Regions from separate parts of the Paenibacillus sp. TC-CSREp1 genome, predicted to be linked through region 2. Evidence: predicted binding sites of a transcription regulator. Region 2 holds the regulator's gene; the other holds the start of a gene.
The links. Region 2 encodes Rex, which represses fermentation and respiration genes when NADH is low (regulators of the CRP and FNR family bind a similar motif). Its sites were predicted from a motif close to TTGTGAAATATTTCACAA; they were not measured.
Positions count from the first base shown of each region.

Region 1: a site for Rex is predicted at 5,544-5,561, ahead of pflB (formate C-acetyltransferase). Genes of this name have one in related genera too.

Region 1 covers NZ_JBNOKM010000001.1:73,671-83,443, reverse strand. Annotated here, with positions in the region: gene ACQSGY_RS00405 (hypothetical protein) at 1-6, shown strand, start outside; gene ACQSGY_RS00400 (hypothetical protein) at 204-920, shown strand; partial or broken gene ACQSGY_RS00395 (Crp/Fnr family transcriptional regulator) at 1,064-1,779, opposite strand; gene adhE (bifunctional acetaldehyde-CoA/alcohol dehydrogenase) at 2,220-4,832, shown strand; gene pflB (formate C-acetyltransferase) at 5,645-7,903, shown strand; gene pflA (pyruvate formate-lyase-activating protein) at 7,983-8,750, shown strand; gene ACQSGY_RS00375 (stalk domain-containing protein) at 9,014-9,773, shown strand, end outside.
Region 2 covers NZ_JBNOKM010000006.1:213,399-223,171, forward strand. Annotated here, with positions in the region: gene ACQSGY_RS11095 (AAA family ATPase) at 1-560, opposite strand, end outside; gene ACQSGY_RS11100 (hypothetical protein) at 553-1,080, opposite strand; gene ACQSGY_RS11105 (DUF5590 domain-containing protein) at 1,410-1,940, opposite strand; gene ACQSGY_RS11110 (amidohydrolase) at 1,992-3,299, opposite strand; gene ACQSGY_RS11115 (redox-sensing transcriptional repressor Rex) at 3,283-3,939, opposite strand; gene dinG (ATP-dependent DNA helicase DinG) at 4,185-7,037, opposite strand; gene ACQSGY_RS11125 (tetratricopeptide repeat protein) at 7,181-7,828, opposite strand; gene panD (aspartate 1-decarboxylase) at 7,923-8,306, opposite strand; gene panC (pantoate--beta-alanine ligase) at 8,299-9,201, opposite strand; gene panB (3-methyl-2-oxobutanoate hydroxymethyltransferase) at 9,201-9,773, opposite strand, start outside.

The DNA.
Region 1 (9,773 bases), on a different contig from region 2:
CAATAGTCAGTCTGGTCCAAAAGCAGGACAAACGCTGGTATAGAGGCCCCTTCTTCTTGGGGCCATTTTTTGATTTGTGTGTTACAGCAGAAGACTGCCTGACAAAAGTAACGGCTTTGATACTGTTTTTTATTGAGGAATGTGCCATAATAGAGGTTATGGACAACAGGGTGAATGATTTTACGCAGGGTGGTGTTACCTACATGATGAAGACAATTCCCGGTTACATAGGACTATGTTTGCTTATACTCGCCGTTCTAACGGGCTGTACCCGAGAGCCGAAGCCTGCAGAGCAGCCGGTTGTCTCGGAAAAGGATTCGGCCAATACAATTACAGTTTCGATTGATGGCAGTACATTTTTACCTGATGCGACCAAGTCCATCAAACGTGATTTCAGTGAAGGTCTGACGCTCAAAAAAGCACTGCTGAACAGCGGACTGGTTGATTTTACGGCAGACGGCAAACGGATCCAATCCGTTGGTGAGGTTTCGCTGGATTCTTCCTTGAGCTGGGCCGTGAAGCTGAATGGCAAGGACATTCAACAGGAAAACTGGGATATCGAGCTTCATGCCAAAGATGAAGTCACTATATATGTCAAAGCTGCTGATAGTAGTGGGGAAGGTGTCGTGTATCAGACAACCCTGCTGAAAGTGAGTGGCGGCAGCATCAAGCCGAATCTGAAACGGCAATATGCCGGCATTTATGTACAGGAGTGTACGGTTCGTGACGTATTGAAATCGAGTGGTGTTGTACGTATGTCGGAGAACAACAAATATGTTGTTGCCGTAGAAAATGTTATCCCTGGTATGAATGAGCGCTGGGTTATTATGGTGAATGACAAGGAGCTAATGGAGAACGGGTTGGATATGAAATTAAGTCCACGGGATGCGATAAAGCTCGAACTGGCCAAAGTTTCCTGAACGAGTCTGACATATAGAGCAAGCATTAAAAGCCCAACGGTGTTTAACCAGGTTGGGCTTTTACTTGTGTAATTAAGCATTGAGCATGACAGTCAATTTGCCGAAACGATTCGGTGAATTGCTTGAATACTTGATTTTTCGCATCAGATGCGGCAAATTTCATTCGGACACAGTTCGCAATGACAGATGCCCTGCAGCATTTTCAAGTCTTTAATGACAATCATGCCGTTGTCATATTCGAGCGCGTCTTTTTTACGAAGATCGCTGAGCATGCGGTTTACACTTTCACGGGTAGCGCCAATCATATTGGACAGGTCCGTGTGCGTAATTTTTTTATGAATAATCACATGATCTCCATGGGCTTCTCCATAGGAATTCGACAGCCGGATCAGCGTAGAGCAGAGGGCCCCGGGTTTACCGTATAACATCAGATCACGGAATTTGGTTTGTGTCAGACGGTGGTGAATGCCCATCCATTTCATAAAATCAATGGCAAAGTCACAGTGCTGGCAGATCAGCATTTCCAGGTCCTTGTGCTCCAGCACACCAATCTCGCTGTCCTCCAGCACTTCTGCCGAAAAGCTGTGTCTGGAACCAAAGAAGGGATCAGCCTGCCCGATCATATCACCAGTCTGATTATGTACATGATCAGTTCCTTGCCTTCGTCGGTGGATTTGGTAATCTGGGCACGCCCCCGTTTCATATAATAAAGCTTGTCGGAGACGTCACCTTCCCAGTAGAGGTGTGTTCCTTCCGGGTAAGTACGGTCCTTCATTGTGACGAGCAGATGATTAAAATTGACTTCCGAGAAACAGCTGGTGTTACCGCGTTTTTCCAGTACGTTTGTTAAATCTCCCATACGTTGCTCTCCCCTTTGTATCCATCGGACGGCTATCCTTTAATAAAAAAACAGCCCCGTGGTTTGCCGCAAGCTGTGCCATCCTGATCTGGTCATCTCGGCCGTGTGGAGGTACGGTACAAATTGCGGTGGTTCAATTTTTAAGTTCAGTATATACCTAATCTTGGGGTTTGAGGGGCATGGAAAGCCTGTAAAAATGGCGAAATTTCAAACATTGTGATTAAATTCACTTTCGAAAGGGAAGTATGAGCCTGACAGCACTATATTTAAAATAGGAAGCAAAATTGCAGGGGAAGAGGGCTTGCCGAAGGCTGTTAAAAACTTAAATTAAATTTGTTATACTTTGTGAAAAAAATCACATATTTATTCTTTTACGCATGGTACGATGGGCATGTAAAGAAGAGAGACAAACAATACGAACCTTTAGGAGGATGAGGGAGATGGCTGTGAAGAATGAGGTCGCCCCAGTAAAAGAACCGACAGCAGGTCAGTATATTCAAACGTTAATTGACAAAGCAAACAAAGCACATGCAGCATTCATGTCCATGGATCAGGAACAAATTGACCGGATTGTGCAGGCGATGGCGCTTGCGGGACTGGATAAACATATGCTGCTCGCCAAAATGGCCGTTGAAGAAACAGGACGCGGTGTTTATGAAGATAAAATCACTAAAAATATTTTTGCAACTGAATACATCTATAATAGCATCAAATACGAAAAAACAGTAGGTGTCATTGAAGATAACGAGTACGACAGCTTCCAGAAAATTGCGGAACCCGTCGGCATCATTATGGGGATTACACCGGTAACCAATCCAACGTCAACAACGATGTTCAAAGCATTGATTGCGATCAAAACACGTAACCCGATCATCTTTGGTTTCCACCCATCCGCACAGAATTGCAGCCGCGAGGCAGCAAAAATCTTGCTCGAAGCTGCTGTGAAGCACGGTGCTCCAGCTGACTGTATCCAGTGGATCGACGATCCATCCATGGACCGCACCAACGCACTCATGAATCACAATGATGTAGCGCTCATCCTGGCAACAGGTGGATCAGGAATGGTTCGAGCGGCGTACAGCTGTGGTAAACCGGCACTCGGCGTAGGACCTGGTAACGTACCATGCTTTATTGAGAAAAGTGCGGATATCAATCAGGCAGTAACGGATTTGATTTTGTCGAAATCTTTTGATAACGGCATGATCTGTGCATCTGAACAAGCGGTAATCATTGAAGAGCCGATCTTTGATCAAGTGAAAAAGAAAATGATTGCGAACGGCTGTTACTTCGTCAACAAAGATGAAGCTGCCAAATTGACAGCAGGTGCAATCAACGCAGAGAAATGTGCGGTTAATCCGGCAATTGTAGGTCAGTCCGCTGTGAACATTGCAAAAATGTGCGGAATTGAAGTACCGGCAGGTACTAAAATTCTGGTAGCCGAGATTGAAGGCGTTGGTACAAAATTCCCGTTATCTGCAGAAAAATTAAGTCCGGTACTCGCTTGTTACAAAGTAAAAACAGCAAAAGACGGCATCGAGCGTGCAGCAGAAGTGGTAGCGTTTGGCGGTATGGGTCACTCCTCCGTTATTCACTCGAACAATGAAGAAGTGATCAACCAATTTGCAGATCGCCTGCAAACAGGACGGATTATCGTGAACTCCCCATCCACACACGGCGCGATCGGTGACATCTACAATACCAATATGCCATCATTGACTCTTGGATGCGGCTCGTATGGACGTAACTCAACTTCTTCGAACGTTACAGCTGTGAACTTAATCAACGTGAAAAGGGTGGCTCGCCGTACCGTGAATATGCAATGGTTCAAAGTACCGAACAAAGTTTACTTCGAAAAAGGAGCAACACAATATCTTGCCAAAATGCCGGATATTACTCGCGTAGCAATCATTACCGATGCCATGATGGTCAAACTTGGTTATGTGGAGAAAGTTGAGCACTATCTGCGTCAGCGTCAAACACCGGTTGCCATCGAAGTATTCTCTGAAGTTGAGCCAGATCCATCCACAACAACAGTAGATCGTGGTAAAGCGATGATGGATCGCTTCCAGCCTGACTGCATTATCGCACTCGGCGGCGGATCACCAATGGATGCTGCCAAAGCCATGTGGCTGTTCTATGAATACCCGGATACAGACTTCAACAACCTGAAACAAAAATTTATGGATATCCGCAAACGGATCTACAAATATCCTAAACTCGGCATCAAAGCAAAATTTGTTGCGATCCCGACCACATCTGGTACAGGTTCTGAAGTTACATCGTTCGCAGTAATCACAGATAAAGAGCAAGGTAATACCAAATATCCGCTGGCTGACTATGAGCTGACACCGGACGTAGCGATTGTGGACCCGGAATTCGTATACAGCCTGCCAAAAACAGCAGTAGCAGATACAGGGATGGACGTCCTGACTCACGCCATCGAAGCTTATGTATCCGTAATGGCGAATGATTACACAGACGGCCTGGCCATCAAAGCAATTCAACTGGTGTTCCAATATCTGGAGCAATCGGCACTGCAAGGGGATAAACTGGCTCGCGAAAAAATGCATAATGCTTCGACCATTGCAGGTATGGCCTTTGCCAACGCATTCCTGGGAATTAACCACAGCTTGGCGCACAAATGGGGCGGTCAGTACCACACTGCACACGGTCGCACAAATGCAATCCTGATGCCACACGTGATTCGCTACAATGCGAAAAAACCGACGAAGTTTGCATCGTTCCCGAAATATTCGCACTTCGTAGCTGATGAGCGTTACGCTGAAATCGCACGTATTCTCGGATTGCCGGCTCGCACAACGGAAGAGGGCGTAAACAGCCTGATCAAAGCGATTCGTGATCTGAACAAAAAACTGGGCATTGAGGAATCATTCCAGGAAATCGGATTTGACGCCAAAGACTTCGAAGCACATGTTGACTATCTGGCAGATCGTGCATTCGAAGACCAGTGTACAACAGCGAATCCAAAATTGCCGCTGGTGACTGAGCTGGCTGATGTATACCGCAACGCATTCTACGGCAAGTTTGAATAACAAGCAGCATAAATAACATCAACCACTAGGGTTGAGGCAATAGTACAGGGTTCCCCGAGCTGGGGAGCCCCGATTGCCGTATCGTCGCCAAAGGATTAGAGGAGCAGGAAAGGAGGTGGGAAAAGGAGGAGGTGACCCCCACAAAAAATGGGCAGAAAAACGAAGAAGCAAAGCGTTTTTTTTCAGGAGCGTTCAGTCGCAGGCCCGCACGAAGACAGCACACGCAGCGTACCAAGGAAAGCAACCCACAAGAGATGGGCAGAAAAACGGAAAGGCAAAGCATCCGTTTTTCAGGAATCTCCGAAAGGTCAGTGGTTGCCCCAAGCATGGCGGAGCAATGGTTCCTAAAAACAGGTAGGAACGGAAGGGGGAGGTGGCTGTTTGCACAATAGAGGTTCACACGTTAACGGAGCGGGCAGGACAAACGGAAGAAGCGGAGCGTTCGCCTTTATCCCCGGATTTTCACTTTGGAAAAAGTGAATCAAAAAAATCCGGGGATAACAGCGATCTGAAGTTGTTCTGCCCGCGGAGAGGCCTAGTGTGAACACTTTCCTCTGTACAATAAGACAACGCCCAACCAGAGTGAGAAAGGTCGCAAAGTTTGTGACAAAAATCACAGATGGTGAAAGCGCCAAGACGTATACTGAAAATGTAAGAAAAACATTCATTCCGCGGTTCCGGTTCCCAACTAGAGAGAACGTGTTCCGGCTCATGTGAAACAATTCACATCAATCGCGGATCTGGACATCTGATGATACGTGTACTGCAGCAATGTGATGTGTCCAGAAATCCAAAAAAGCGGAGGGATTAAGATGTCGGTGATCGAAAAGGATGTCAAACAACAAACAGGCTGGAGAAACTTTACTAAAGGAACTTGGACCAAGACCGTAGATGTGAATGATTTTCTGGTGCACAACCTGTCTCCTTATTACGGGGATGAGTCTTTCCTCGCAGGAGCTACCCAGAATACCAAAGAATTATGGGATATCGTATCCGATTTAACCAAAAAAGAACGGGACAATGGCGGAGTGCTTGATGTGGATGTGAATACCCCTTCAACCATCACTTCTCATCAACCGGGTTATCTGGATCAGTCCAAAGAGCAGATTGTCGGTGTGCAAACAGACGCACCATTCAAACGTTCCATTCAGCCATTCGGCGGAATTCGTATGATGATTGACGCGTGTGAAGCATATGGTTTTGAAATGCCTCAAGCTGTCATTGATATATTTACAAACATTCGCAAAACCCATAACCAGGGTGTATTCGACGCTTACACTTCAGAGATGCGTGCAGCACGTAAAGCAGGCATCATTACAGGTCTGCCAGATGCATACGGCCGCGGCCGGATTATCGGTGACTATCGCCGGGTTGCTTTGTACGGGGTAGATTTCCTGATTCGTCACAAAAAAGGCGAGCTCAACGCACTTGAAGTAGATGTTATTGATGAAGATGTGATTCGCCTTCGCGAAGAATTGTCTGAACAGATTCGCGCATTGCAAGAACTGAAACAACTGGGCGAAATGCACGGCTTCGATATTTCCTTGCCAGCAACAACAGCAAAAGAAGCATTCCAATGGTTGTACTTCGGTTACCTCGCAGCCATCAAAGAACAGAACGGTGCGGCGATGTCCCTTGGACGTGTGTCTTCTTTCCTGGATATCTACATTGAACGTGATCTGCAAGAAGGTGTGCTGACAGAAGAACAGGCTCAAGAGCTGGTGGACCACTTTGTTATGAAATTGCGGATTGTCAAATTCCTGCGTACACCGGATTACAACGAATTGTTCAGTGGTGACCCGACATGGGTAACCGAGTCCATCGGGGGAATGTCCGTTAATGGTGAAACACGCGTAACCAAAAACAGCTTCCGCTTCCTGCACACACTGCACAATCTGGGCCCTGCACCAGAGCCGAACCTGACCGTACTGTGGTCTACCAAACTGCCTGAAGCCTTCAAAGATTACTGCAGTAAAGTATCCATTGAAACCAGCTCCATTCAGTATGAGAATGACGATCTGATGCGTCCGATCTACGGTGACGATTATGGTATTGCATGCTGTGTATCCGCGATGAAGATCGGTAAACAAATGCAGTTCTTCGGTGCACGTGCCAACTTGGCCAAAGCTTTGCTGTACGCAATCAACGGTGGACGTGATGAAAAATCAGGAGCACAGGTTGGTCCGGAGTACCCTGCCATTACAAGTGAAGTTCTGGATTACAACGAAGTGATGAAACGCTTCAAACCGATGATGGAGTGGCTGGCTAAACTGTACATGAACACACTGAACGTGATCCACTACATGCATGATAAATACAGCTACGAGCGGATCGAGATGGCACTCCATGACCGTGACATTTTGCGCACGATGGCTTGCGGCATTGCCGGACTCTCGGTTGCGGCTGACTCACTCAGTGCAATCAAATATGCCAAAGTTAAACCGATCCGCAACGAACAAGGCATTGCGGTTGACTTTGAAATTGAAGGTGAATTCCCTTGCTACGGTAACAACGATGACAGTGTAGACAGCATTGCTGTTGAGTTGGTGGAAAGCTTCATGGGTATGATTCGCAAACATAAAGCCTATCGTAATGCAATGCCAACACAATCCGTACTGACCATTACTTCCAATGTGGTATACGGTAAGAAAACAGGAACAACACCAGATGGACGTAAAGCAGGCGAACCGTTTGCACCAGGGGCAAACCCGATGCATGGTCGGGACAAAAAAGGTGCACTGGCATCTCTTGGTTCTGTAGCGAAACTGCCTTATGAACACAGCCTGGACGGTATTTCCAACACCTTCTCCATCGTGCCAAAAGCACTGGGTAAAGAAGATGCAGTACGTAAATCCAATTTGACAGCAATGATGGATGGGTACTTCGGTCAAAATGCGCATCACCTCAACGTAAACGTGTTTGATCGTCAGCAGTTGATTGATGCAATGGATCATCCGGAAAATTATCCGCAACTGACCGTACGGGTATCCGGTTACGCAGTTAACTTCATTAAACTGACACGCGAGCAACAGCTCGATGTTATTAATCGTACATTCCACGGCTCGATGTAAGCCGACACAGTATATAGAGGTATTTTTTCTTTAAAATAAAAACGCATGGCGGATGCGGGTACAGAAAGGAAGAGGCAGCATGGTTAAAGGACATATTCATTCACTCGAAACTTTCGGGACGGTTGACGGCCCTGGCATCCGCTTTGTGCTTTTTATGCAAGGATGCCTGCTCAAATGCCAGTATTGTCATAATCCTGACACATGGGCACTGGATGGCGGGAAAGAGATGAGCTTGGAGGAGGTACTGGCTGAGATTGAGCCGTATCTGACCTATTACCGCAGCTCGGGCGGGGGACTTACCGTTTCTGGCGGTGAACCAACTCTCCAGGCACACTTTGTTGCAGATGTGTTCAAAGAGGTTAAACGTCGCTGGGGACTTCATACTACGCTGGACAGCAACGGCTTCAATGAACCGGATCGAATCCATGAGCTGCTGGATAACACAGACCTTGTATTGCTGGACTTGAAACATATTGATGATGAGAAACATATCAAGCTGACGGGTAAATCGAATGAACGTACATTAAATACAGCAAGATGGTTATCTGAACATGGCCGGAAAATGTGGATCAGACATGTATATGTACCTGGCATTCATGATCAGGAGCAGGACCTGCTGAACCTGGGACGTTTTATTGGTACACTGAATGGCGTGGAGAAATTCGAAATTCTCCCTTATCATCAGATGGGAATATACAAATGGGAAGCACTGGGCAAGGTCTATCCGCTGGATGGCGTGCCTTCCCCTACGGAAGAAGAAGTGGAACGGGCATACCGCTTGATTGAGCAAGGTCGTGCGGAAACAGCAGGTATAACTTGCTCGGGCAACGAAAGCAGAAATTTTTAACATTTATGGCTTGAACACATGCTACCAAGCAGTCTTTACGAACATCGCTTCGTGAGGGCTGCTTTTATTTGTGTACTTATTTATATCGTAGATGGGAGCTTGTCCATTTTAACAGATAACTATTTTCATAGTTTTCACTGCTTTATAAAATTTACAATTGTAATTTAATCTTTTTAGCAACTTTTCCCGTTTCTGAGCGTCTAATCATATGACTTTTAGAGGGGATATTAATAAATGGGAGCAGAAGGAGCCAAAGACAAAGAATGAATTTGAAGAAGAAATTGTCCATACTTACCGCTTTTGCTGTTTTTCAGGCCTTTGCAGTAATTCCTGCAAATGCACAAGCGGCTGAATCAAATGAAACGACACCAGTGAATACCGCTAAAGTAAAATCCGTCGAGGTTGTAAAAAAAGAACAGCCGATTGCCGAATCCGAAGTGAAATCTGGCACAGCATCTGAACAGACAACCAATCCTTCGGCAAATGCAACAAGCAACACACAACCTGCTGACAATGAAAGCACTATAGAAACAGAAACAAAACCGGAAACATCGGTTCCTTCTGCAACAGAAGTTACGCCTGTGACACCTGAAACCGAAGCTGGCGAAGAGCAGGGAACAACCGAAGAAAATGGTTCACCTGTGCCTGCTGAAGTGGAGCAGCCAACGACAGGAACAACATCTGCAGCTGCAAGCTCGGGTGGAGACCTGACTTTGTACATGAACAGCAATAAAATGGTTCAGGATGGCAAGACTTATCTGGCTGGACAGCCAATGGCCGTGAAAAATGGTGTATCATATGTAGCCATTCGCGCACTGGTAGATCGGGTAGGTTATGATGTGAAGTATGATAATAAAACCAAAGAAACCATTATTATAAGTGGTACAGATGAACTTCGCTTCAAAACGAACAGTAATGTGTACACCGTCAACGGTCAATCCAGAACGATGAAAGGTCCTGCGTATCAGGAAAAAAACACGTTCATGATTCCACTGACGTCAATCACTCAAGCATTGAATATCA
Region 2 (9,773 bases):
CCTTCACGTTTACCGCCTATAACATCAATCTCATCAATGAAAATAATTGCATTTTCCTTGTTTTCCTTAGCCGCCCGCGCTCTGGCATCCTTAAACAGATCCCGGATACGACTGGCACCTACACCGACATACATCTCAACAAATTCACTACCCGATGCAGCTACAAAAACGGAATCGGTATAATGTGCAGCCGCTTTGGCCATCAGCGTTTTACCCGTTCCTGGAGGGCCTGTAAGCAAAATGCCTTTAAGCGGACGAATACCGAACTTTCGTATCTCATCATGACGAATGAGAAAATCCAACGCTTCTCTTAGCTCCTGCTTGGCGCTATCTTGCCCTCCAATTTCCTCAAAGGTCAGCTTGGATGGCCCTTTTTTCTTCCGTTTACGCTCCTGGGCTGCGCCCACAGTAATTCCTCCGCGCATCTGCATCATAAATAACAAGCCACCTACCAGCGCTGCAGCCATAAGAATAGGTACAATATTCACTCCGACAAATGCAAGAAAAATAATCAAAACAGGAACAAATCCAATGGCTGCTTCTTTCGTCCATTTAGGCATTAGGCCACACTCCTATCTGGCCGGGTACACGCGGCAGAATAATAAACTTGCTGGCATCTCCGTCTCTCAGACTTACATAAACATTGTTGTCATCCATTGCTGTGTTCACTTTGATCCCACCCGTCGCCATCTTAGATAGCGTAGGGGTAATCTCTGCATATTGTTTGTTTTCCATCGCTTGAGCTACTGTAAACATCGCATCGCCCCACCAGCTCTCCAAAGCTTCATTCGAATGATCCACGACGTCCAGTTTAAGTGCACGTGAACCAATCAGGCTCTGTCCTTCTCGATGAAGGTATTGCACGAGTCTGCCTAAATCTACATTAGGTTTCAAATCAAGTTTCATTTGCACATCATTGCGGTTAATAGTTATCTGAGCACTGTTGACACCATCATACTGTGTAACCATCTTTTCAATCGGACTTTGTACAGCAACTTGTCGATATATGAACCAACCTCCGAACAACAGGACGGCAGAAACAACGGCAGTAATAATAATAGGCATTACTTTCAGCTTCAATTGAATTTCCCCTCCCAAAAATGAGCCTATACACGATCTACAGGCATATATAGTTAGCTGTACTTGAAATCTGCAAGAACTGTTGCAGATTTGTTTGCGTTATTTGTTAACTTCAGTACATATTTGAGTATATCACATCGTATATACAATATCGAAGGTGAAAATATGAATAAAATATTAAATTTAACTATATTAGTTGAACTAAAGATTTTACACAATCCACTCCAATAACTCTATTAAACTTTAACATAAGCTGTTTTGACAGCATTTACTATCGTGAACATGCCAAAAAACCGGTTCAGTCGATGTATCGACTGCCGGTTTCTTGGCTAGCTGTTAGGAACTGTATACACCAGATCTACCTGCTCCCCGGTGCTGAATCGGTAAAACCGATAATAATTGTGTGTATCCGCTTTGTAATATACCTGCCAAACGTAAATATTATTTACGACTCCGGGCATGATCCGATTAATCTCGCCGCCAGGCACGTCCGACTCGAAGCGACTGCGAATTTGTGTCTCAGACATCCCGTTCTGCAGCAGCTCACTGTGAACCCCGCCCGTACCTTGCACAGGCTTATTGTTCGCATCAAACTTCACCCATACCATAATATCCTGGTTGTCTTTATTTTTGGCCGTCATCGTCCAATAGATGTTGTCATCGCCTTCTTTTTCGCCCCAGACGTATTTGCGCAGCTCATCCGGTGATGTGATGCCGAGCTGGTCCTTCGCCGCCTGAATCGCCAGTGCTTCCTCCTGGCGCTGATCCTGTGTAACGTAGACATAATATTGCTGCAGTCCAAACAAAACCAGAACGAGGATGAGCAGCGATATCCAGATCCACTTCTTTTTTTTCTTCAAGAGCTGAACTTCCTTTCCTTGAAAAACTGCACACTGCAGCCTGTCTATTCCTTAACGAGCAAGCAGCTGGTCAAATGCCTGCTGAGCTTCTCGCAAAATACGCTCTTCATCAAGTGTCAAACATTCACCATGCTTCACTACCTGCTTCCCGTCAACCCAGACGTGCTGCACGTCCTTCGCAGAAGCAGAATATATCGTATGTGAAATCAGATCGGTATGCGGATAGAAATGAGCCTGTTCAATATCTAATGCAATAAAATCAGCCTTCATTCCCACTAGCAGCGCTCCTGTATCCTTCAGAAAGATAGACTTCGCACCGTAACCTGTTCCAAGCAGCAGCGCCTCACCAGCAGGTACAGCTGTCGGATCGCCAGATACACCTTTATGGATAAGGGCTGCAAGCCGCATTTCCTCAAACATATCCAAATTGTTATTACTCGCAGGGCCATCTGTCCCCAGTGATACCGTCACCCCGGCTTTTAACAGCGCTGGAACACGCGCTACCCCGGAGGCCAGCTTCAGATTACTCCCCGGATTGTGAGATACGGCAACATCATGACGCCCCAAAATTTCGATCTCTTCATCGTTCAGATGCACCGCATGAGCTACCAGCGAAGGGCGGGAGAAGAAGCCGTGTTTCTCCAGATGTGCCACTGGACGCAGACCATAATCTGTTACATTTTGCTCAACTTCACGTAAGGTTTCTGACATGTGTGTATGCAGCGGCAGGTCCAGATCATGTGCAACCTGTACCAGCTTCTCTATGTAGTCTGGAGGACAAGTATAGGGTGCGTGCGGAGAAATTACGGTTGTGATGCGTCCACCCGCCTGTCCATTCCACTCACGTGCAAATGCTGCAGACTCTTCCAGTTTGCGCATCTGCTCTTCTTCCGAACAAAGTCCGATTACACCACGCGCAAGAGCAGCTCTTGCCCCGGACTGTTCCACCACTTTTGCGACCTGATCCATATGATCGTACATATCCAGAAATGCTGTTGTGCCGCCTTTCAACATCTCCAGCACGGAAAGCGATGCTCCCCAATACACGTCCTCGGAAGTCATTTTGGCCTCCATAGGCCACATTTTTTCCTGCAGCCACACCTGCAATGCCAGATCATCGCCATGGCCGCGAAGCAGTGACATCGCTGCATGACCATGCGTATTGATCAGACCCGGCAGGAAGAGAAGCCCTTTTCCATCCACTTTAGTCAGATGCTCGTTTCCTTCCGGCAGCGTCTCACCAATATGCACAATCTTGTCATCCTCAACAACCATATATCCTAGCACTACTGTCCAGTTGGAGCCTTCATTTACAGCAAATTTCCCGTTGTGAATTACCCATTTATTCGTTGTTGTCATCTTGCTCCTCGTCCTTTCCGTTCTCCAAGTAATAAGCCAGGCTCAGCAAATCTGTTGTAAAATCAGCATGATGGATACGTACATGCGGAGGTGTTTTCAGAATGGTTGGTGCAAAGTTCAGAATGGCCTCAATCCCCGATTCAATCAGCTGGTCAGCGACATTCTGCGCTTCTGTATCAGGAACCGTGATGATGCCGATGCGGATGTTATCTTTTTGTACCGCCTCGGTCAGCTCTTCCATCGGTTTGACCGTCAGACTGTTGATCTTGCTGCCAATCTTCGGACCATATGCATCAAAGATAGCTACAATCTTCATATTGTCCTTGAGGTACGCATTATAATTCGACAACGCATGTCCAAGATTACCGGCTCCAACCAGAGCCACATTGATCTGTTGGTCTATTTTCAATATGTGACGAATCTTCTCAATCAAGTAAGAAACATCATATCCAATGCCTTTACGGCCAAAATCACCAAAATAAGCCAGATCCTTGCGAATCTGGGCCGGATTCAAGTCAAGGCGTTGTCCAAGCTCCTGCGAGGAAACCGTTGTCACCTCACGCTGCACGAGTTCATTCAAATAACGCAAATACACAGGCAGACGTCTTACTACTGCTTCTGAAATTTTATCCGATTTCATTCTTGCTCCCCCTTACCATTGCCACGATAAAATAATAAATAATGCTGCGATATCAAAATACATATTGAAAAGATGAGCATTCTGTATATCTACCTATGCATAGCTGCAGTATTTTTATATATACAGAATGCCCGCAAGTTAAATTTATAAGTTCATGATGTTCTGCCTGTAAAGTCTCTTTCGAGTGTAACGCCATGTTAAAGCACAATGCAATGCCATAGCTTACAAAAAAATGAATATTTTTGCTACTCGGCAGGTCGATCCAGCCATTCGGAAATACGCGGTACCATCTGTTCTGTGAGCATATGTTCCATCTTCGGCCCAGGCAGCGAGTACAGGAAATACTTGCCGTAGTAAGCCTCGATCACACGGGTATCATACACGATGACAATACCCCGATCCTTGCCGGTACGAACCAGTCGTCCAAATCCCTGCTTGAACCGGATGACCGCCTGTGGAACAGACAGCTTCATAAATGGATTTTTTTTCTGCTCCACCAGCAGTTCACTCTTCGCTTCGAGAAGCGGATGGTTCGGCGGCTGAAACGGCAGTCGTACAATCGCCAGACAGGTGAGAGCTTCGCCTGGAATATCCACCCCTTCCCAGAAGCTGCTCGTGCCCAGCAGTACCGCCGCTTTGGCATCCTGAAATCTTCGGGTCAGCTTGGAGCGATTGCCACTGTCCACCCCTTGGCCCAGCAGAGAAATGTCATTTCCCGACAAGGCCTCCTTGAGCGGATCATACACCTGGCGAAGCATTTTGTAAGAGGTGAACAGCACCATCATCCGTCCACGAGTTGCGATCGCCGCTTCAGCCAGCGATTGCACCAGCATCTGTACAAAGTGTGCATCTCCGACACTGCCCTTCAGACTCGGGAAATCACGCGGGATCACCAGCAAAGCCTGCTCACGATAATTAAACGGAGAAGGAAGCATGGATGTCAGCAGCCGATTATTGTCCGCAGCCTCCTGCAAGCCCAGCTGCTCAATCATAAACTGGAAGGACTTATCTACAGACAATGTCGCCGATGTAAGCACAACGCTTTTCTTTTTGTCAAAAAACATCTCTTTCAGCTGTGCACTTACATCCACCGGAACAGCGTATAGCTGAAGGGATTTACTGCGGAACTGACCGCTAGCTTCCATCCAGTACACGGTCTTGGCATCGTCCATACGCATGAAGAATCGCAAATTCTCCTTCATTGTCGTCAAATCCTTCAACAGTCCGGTAATATCTGTGATCAGGCTGTCAGACTGATAATCATCCTGGTCCTCTTTCACTTCAAGCAGCAGCTTGTCGCCCTTGCGAACCATATCGCCCAGAGTGACATAGATCTGGTTCTCCAGATCCTGCAGCTCCTGCCATTTCGCAGGCTTTTGCGATGCCTTCAGTCGAAGGGAGAATTGTCCTGTCTCGCCTGGTGACGCATCGCTGCGTTCAGGAAGCAGGCTGAACAGAGCGTCGCTCAGACGGTCCCAGAGCTCCTTAACTTCCACAGCAAGAGGAAACATCTCATCCACCATGGAACCCCACTGCACGCCTTTCTCGTGTCCTGACAGCTGTGAGCGCAGCATCGGCAGCTGCCCGTTACGGCTGTCCTTGAACAAACGTGTGAGTGTGTGCACAAGGGTAAAATATTTCATATGAAGACCCAGATGTTTACCCGCAACATCCTCCAGGTGATGGGCCTCATCGATAACCAAACTTTCGTATGCTGGCAAAAGCTGATGAGCTGCCTTCACATCCGTGAACAGCTTCGAATGATTGGTAATCACAATGTCCGAAAGCCCGGCCTCATGCTTGGCGCGGTGATAGAAACATTTGCGGAACCAAGGGCAGGATCTGCCAAGACATGATTCAGATTCGCTCTGAACAGTCTCCCAGAAGTCGCCGCCACGTGCACTGAGGTTCAGCTCCTCGTCATCCCCCGTTTCCGTTTGTGTGAGCCATACAATCATTTGAGCTGCTGTGAAATAATCCTCTTTTGGCGTAGCAAATTCACGTTTGTTGATTTTGTGTTCGAACTTGCGAAGGCACAGGTAATGCCCTCTGCCCTTGAAGACAGCGGCCTTGAACGGGAATGGCACCACCTGTGTCAGCATGGGAATATCCCGCTCACGCAGCTGCTCCTGCAAATTGATGGTGTGAGTGCTCACCATCACCTTCTGCTCCTGTTTAACACTTTCATAAATAGCAGGCAGCAAGTACCCCAGTGACTTCCCTGTGCCCGTTCCAGCTTCCAGAAGAAGATGTTTCTCTTCATCCAGCGCCTGTCGTACACTGCTAAACATCTGTGTCTGTGCTTCACGCTCTTCATAATGCTCCAGCGTATCCTTGAGATTAGCTCTCACCTGATCCATAAACTGATCAAAGCTTACCCCGTCCAGCGGATTCGCTTCCCGTTCATCGCGAGGTGCTCCAATCTCCGTCCAATCGCTGACGTTAAGCGCCAGCTGACGATAATACGTATGCCCGTCAAGGTCTTGTATTGGCTCAGCTTCCTTCTCGCTGCGCAGTCCGTCCAAAAACCAGCCCAGATCACTATCCTCTGGCGCAAACAGATCACTAAGCCGCTGAATTGTTATTAAAGGCAGCTCTTTAAGCTCATCCAGACACTTGAGCAGCACATAAGCTGTTGCAAGTGCATCGCTGTCCGCCTGATGTGGACGGTCATGCTGAAATCCGAACTCGGCTGACACATAACCGAGCTGATACGATCCCAGAGAAGGAAACGTAATTTTCAGAAAGTCGATCGTATCGAGAATACGGCCTGTAAAAGGCAAATAACCGCACCGATCCAGCGCATTCTGCAAAAAATGAAAATCAAAGGCAACGTTATGGCCCACAAGCACCACATCGTCAAGAAGCGGTACCATCTCCATCATCATCTCTTCGAGTGAAGGAGCATCCGCGACATCGTCTTCTGTAATTCCGGTCAGCCCCGTAATAAAAGGAGGAATAGGTACACCCGGATTTACATAAGAACTATATATTTGAGTTATGCTGTAGTCATGATCTATGATGGCAAGTCCGGCCTGTATAATCTCACCGTCGGACTGCGTGCCGGTTGTTTCGAAATCCAAAACGGCAAATTTCATTGCAATATACGGTCCCTTCCATTCCAGTCTATGTTACAGCATAGCAAAAAAAAGGACATTTGAAAATTAACTGACAAAAAAGCGGTGTTCCCGCCGCTATGCCATAGGAGGAAACACCGTTCTTTTGCCGCCAAATGTCCATTTTAATTCAGGGCATTCAGCTGATTTGCGTATTGCAGTTTGCCTCTGTTCAGCCTGCAGGCTTCCATGTTATACAGAGGCTCGGTCAATGTCGGGTCATGCTGAAGGGCCTGGGCAAACAAGGAGCAAGCTGCTTCCGGATTTGAAAGCTTGGCTTGAATACAGCCCAGAACATTACATACAAGGCCCTTGAGCCGCGCAGAACCGTTTAACAGCATAATATGCTGTAAATGGACTTCTGAATCGAATAACTGTTCCAGATTCAGGTGAGCAAGTGCCAGATAGAAGCGGGCCAGCGCACTCTCCGGATAGTCGTGAACAACCCTTGAGAATTGATCAATGGCTTGCGGATACATTTGCAGCTTGAAGTACCCCTGACCGCGACTGAAGCATTCCAGATAAAGCTCGGGAAGAGCAGTAACTGCCTCCTGCTCCGGCTCCAGAGAAGCCGGCTTTTCGAGCTCCTGCTCCCTCAGCTGGCTCATCTTTTCTTCAAACATCAGCCATTCATCCAGCACTCCATCACTCATGCGCTTTAATAAATTCCATTTCTGCTGCAGTTCCTGTTTGTCCAGACCTTTAGCGGAAGGATAGCTCTTGATAATTTCATCTAACATGTCGTTCATCTCGGCGAAAACATGCTGGAACATCGCTTGCATCCCCACCCTTGAAAAAATGGATTAGTGCAGTGACCTGTACTCATTTTTTGCTGGATGAGCCGATTTCATTCCCCTTCCCAGCCGATTACAAAATCGTGGCGTGCACTTCCTTTTTCATCGTCTGCACCGGTTTGTTCTGACCGTCGACGAATACCACCGTTGGTTGATGTGTACTCGCTTCTTCCTGAGACATCATCGCATAGGAAATGATAATTACCGTATCTCCAGGCTGTACGAGACGGGCTGCCGCGCCGTTCAGGCAGATTACACCACTGCCGCGCGGACCTGGAATAACATAGGTTTCAAGCCGTGCACCATTGTTGTTATTCACAATTTGCACCTTTTCATTTTCCATCAGGTCCGATGTCTCCATCAGGTCTTCATCAATGGTAATGCTACCCACATAGTTCAAGTTCGCTTCCGTCACCGTCGCACGGTGGATTTTGGATTTCATCAAAGTTCTAAACATGGGACAGCACCTCCAGATGTTGAATACGTATATTATCAATCAATCTTGTTTTTCCAAATTTCACGGCCAGTGCAATTAACAGATCGTCGAAGGCACGCAGTTCATCCAGGTCATGAAGCGGCTCCAGACTTGGAAAAGCCTGAATCTCTGCATAATCAATAACAGCTTCAGCAGATTTGCCAATGTGCTCACGCAGCAGACGACGAACGTCAGCCGCTGTAACCGCCTTTCCTGCCTCAACAGCCTCCTGCACCGCACGCAGTGCCTGAGACAGCACTAATGCCTCCTTACGCAGCTCTGAGCTCAAATAAACATTGCGCGAGCTCAGCGCCAGTCCATCCTCTTCACGAACAATCGGGCAAGGTACAATCTCAACAGGCATATTAAGATCATTGACCATCTGTTCAATGACTGCTACCTGCTGTGCATCCTTCATACCGAAAAACGCCTTTTGCGGCTGCACGATGTTAAACAGCTTGGATACAACCGTCGTGACACCGTCAAAATGCCCCGGACGAGAGGCTCCGCATAAACGCTCCGTGATTCGGGAGACCGAAACTGTCGTTTGTGTCGGCTGTGGATACATCTCCTCCACGGAGGGAATAAATACGATATCGACTCCTTCATTGCGAGCTGTCTCAACATCCCTTGCCTCATCCCGCGGATAACTGTCGAAGTCTTCATTCGGACCAAACTGAATCGGATTCACAAAAATACTCAGTACCACGATGTCCGTTTGTTGTCTTGCAGCCTTCATCAGGCTGGCATGACCCTGGTGAAGATATCCCATCGTTGGTACCAGTCCAACAACAGCCCCTTTAGCATCGCCCGCCTGATTTGTGCGAATCAACTGAATTTCCTGTCTTAATGCTGTGATTGTGCGTATAACCTTCATCAGCGAATTTCCACCTTTTCTTTGCGTTGTCCATACAATTCATCCAGCACACCATCAGCGGCATTGAATACATGCTCTTCTGCCGGGAATGAACGATCCTTCACTTCTTTTACGTAAGCTGCAATGCTGCTGCGAATCAGCGAACCAACGTCGCCATAAGTTTTGACAAAACGTTTCGGTGTGTAAGGCGAAGCATACTGAACCACGTCATGGAAAACGAGCACCTGTCCATCGCATCCGCGGCCTGCACCGATGCCAATGGTTGGAATGGATAACTCTTTCGAAATGGCAGCTGCAACCTCTTCCGTTACCAGCTCAAGCACGATGCCAAAAGCACCTGCGGCCTCAAGCGCCTTCGCTTCATCCATCAGACGCTTCGCATCTGCAGCATCCTTGCCCTGAATGCGGTAACCTCCGATTTGATTCACCGATTGCGGCGTCAAACCGATGTGTCCAAGCACAGGTACTCCTGCCTGCACTACGGCTTTGACCGTATCTGCAATTTCAACGCCGCCTTCCATTTTGACCGCATGCGCATGACCCTCCTGCATCAGGCGGCGCACACCTTTCAG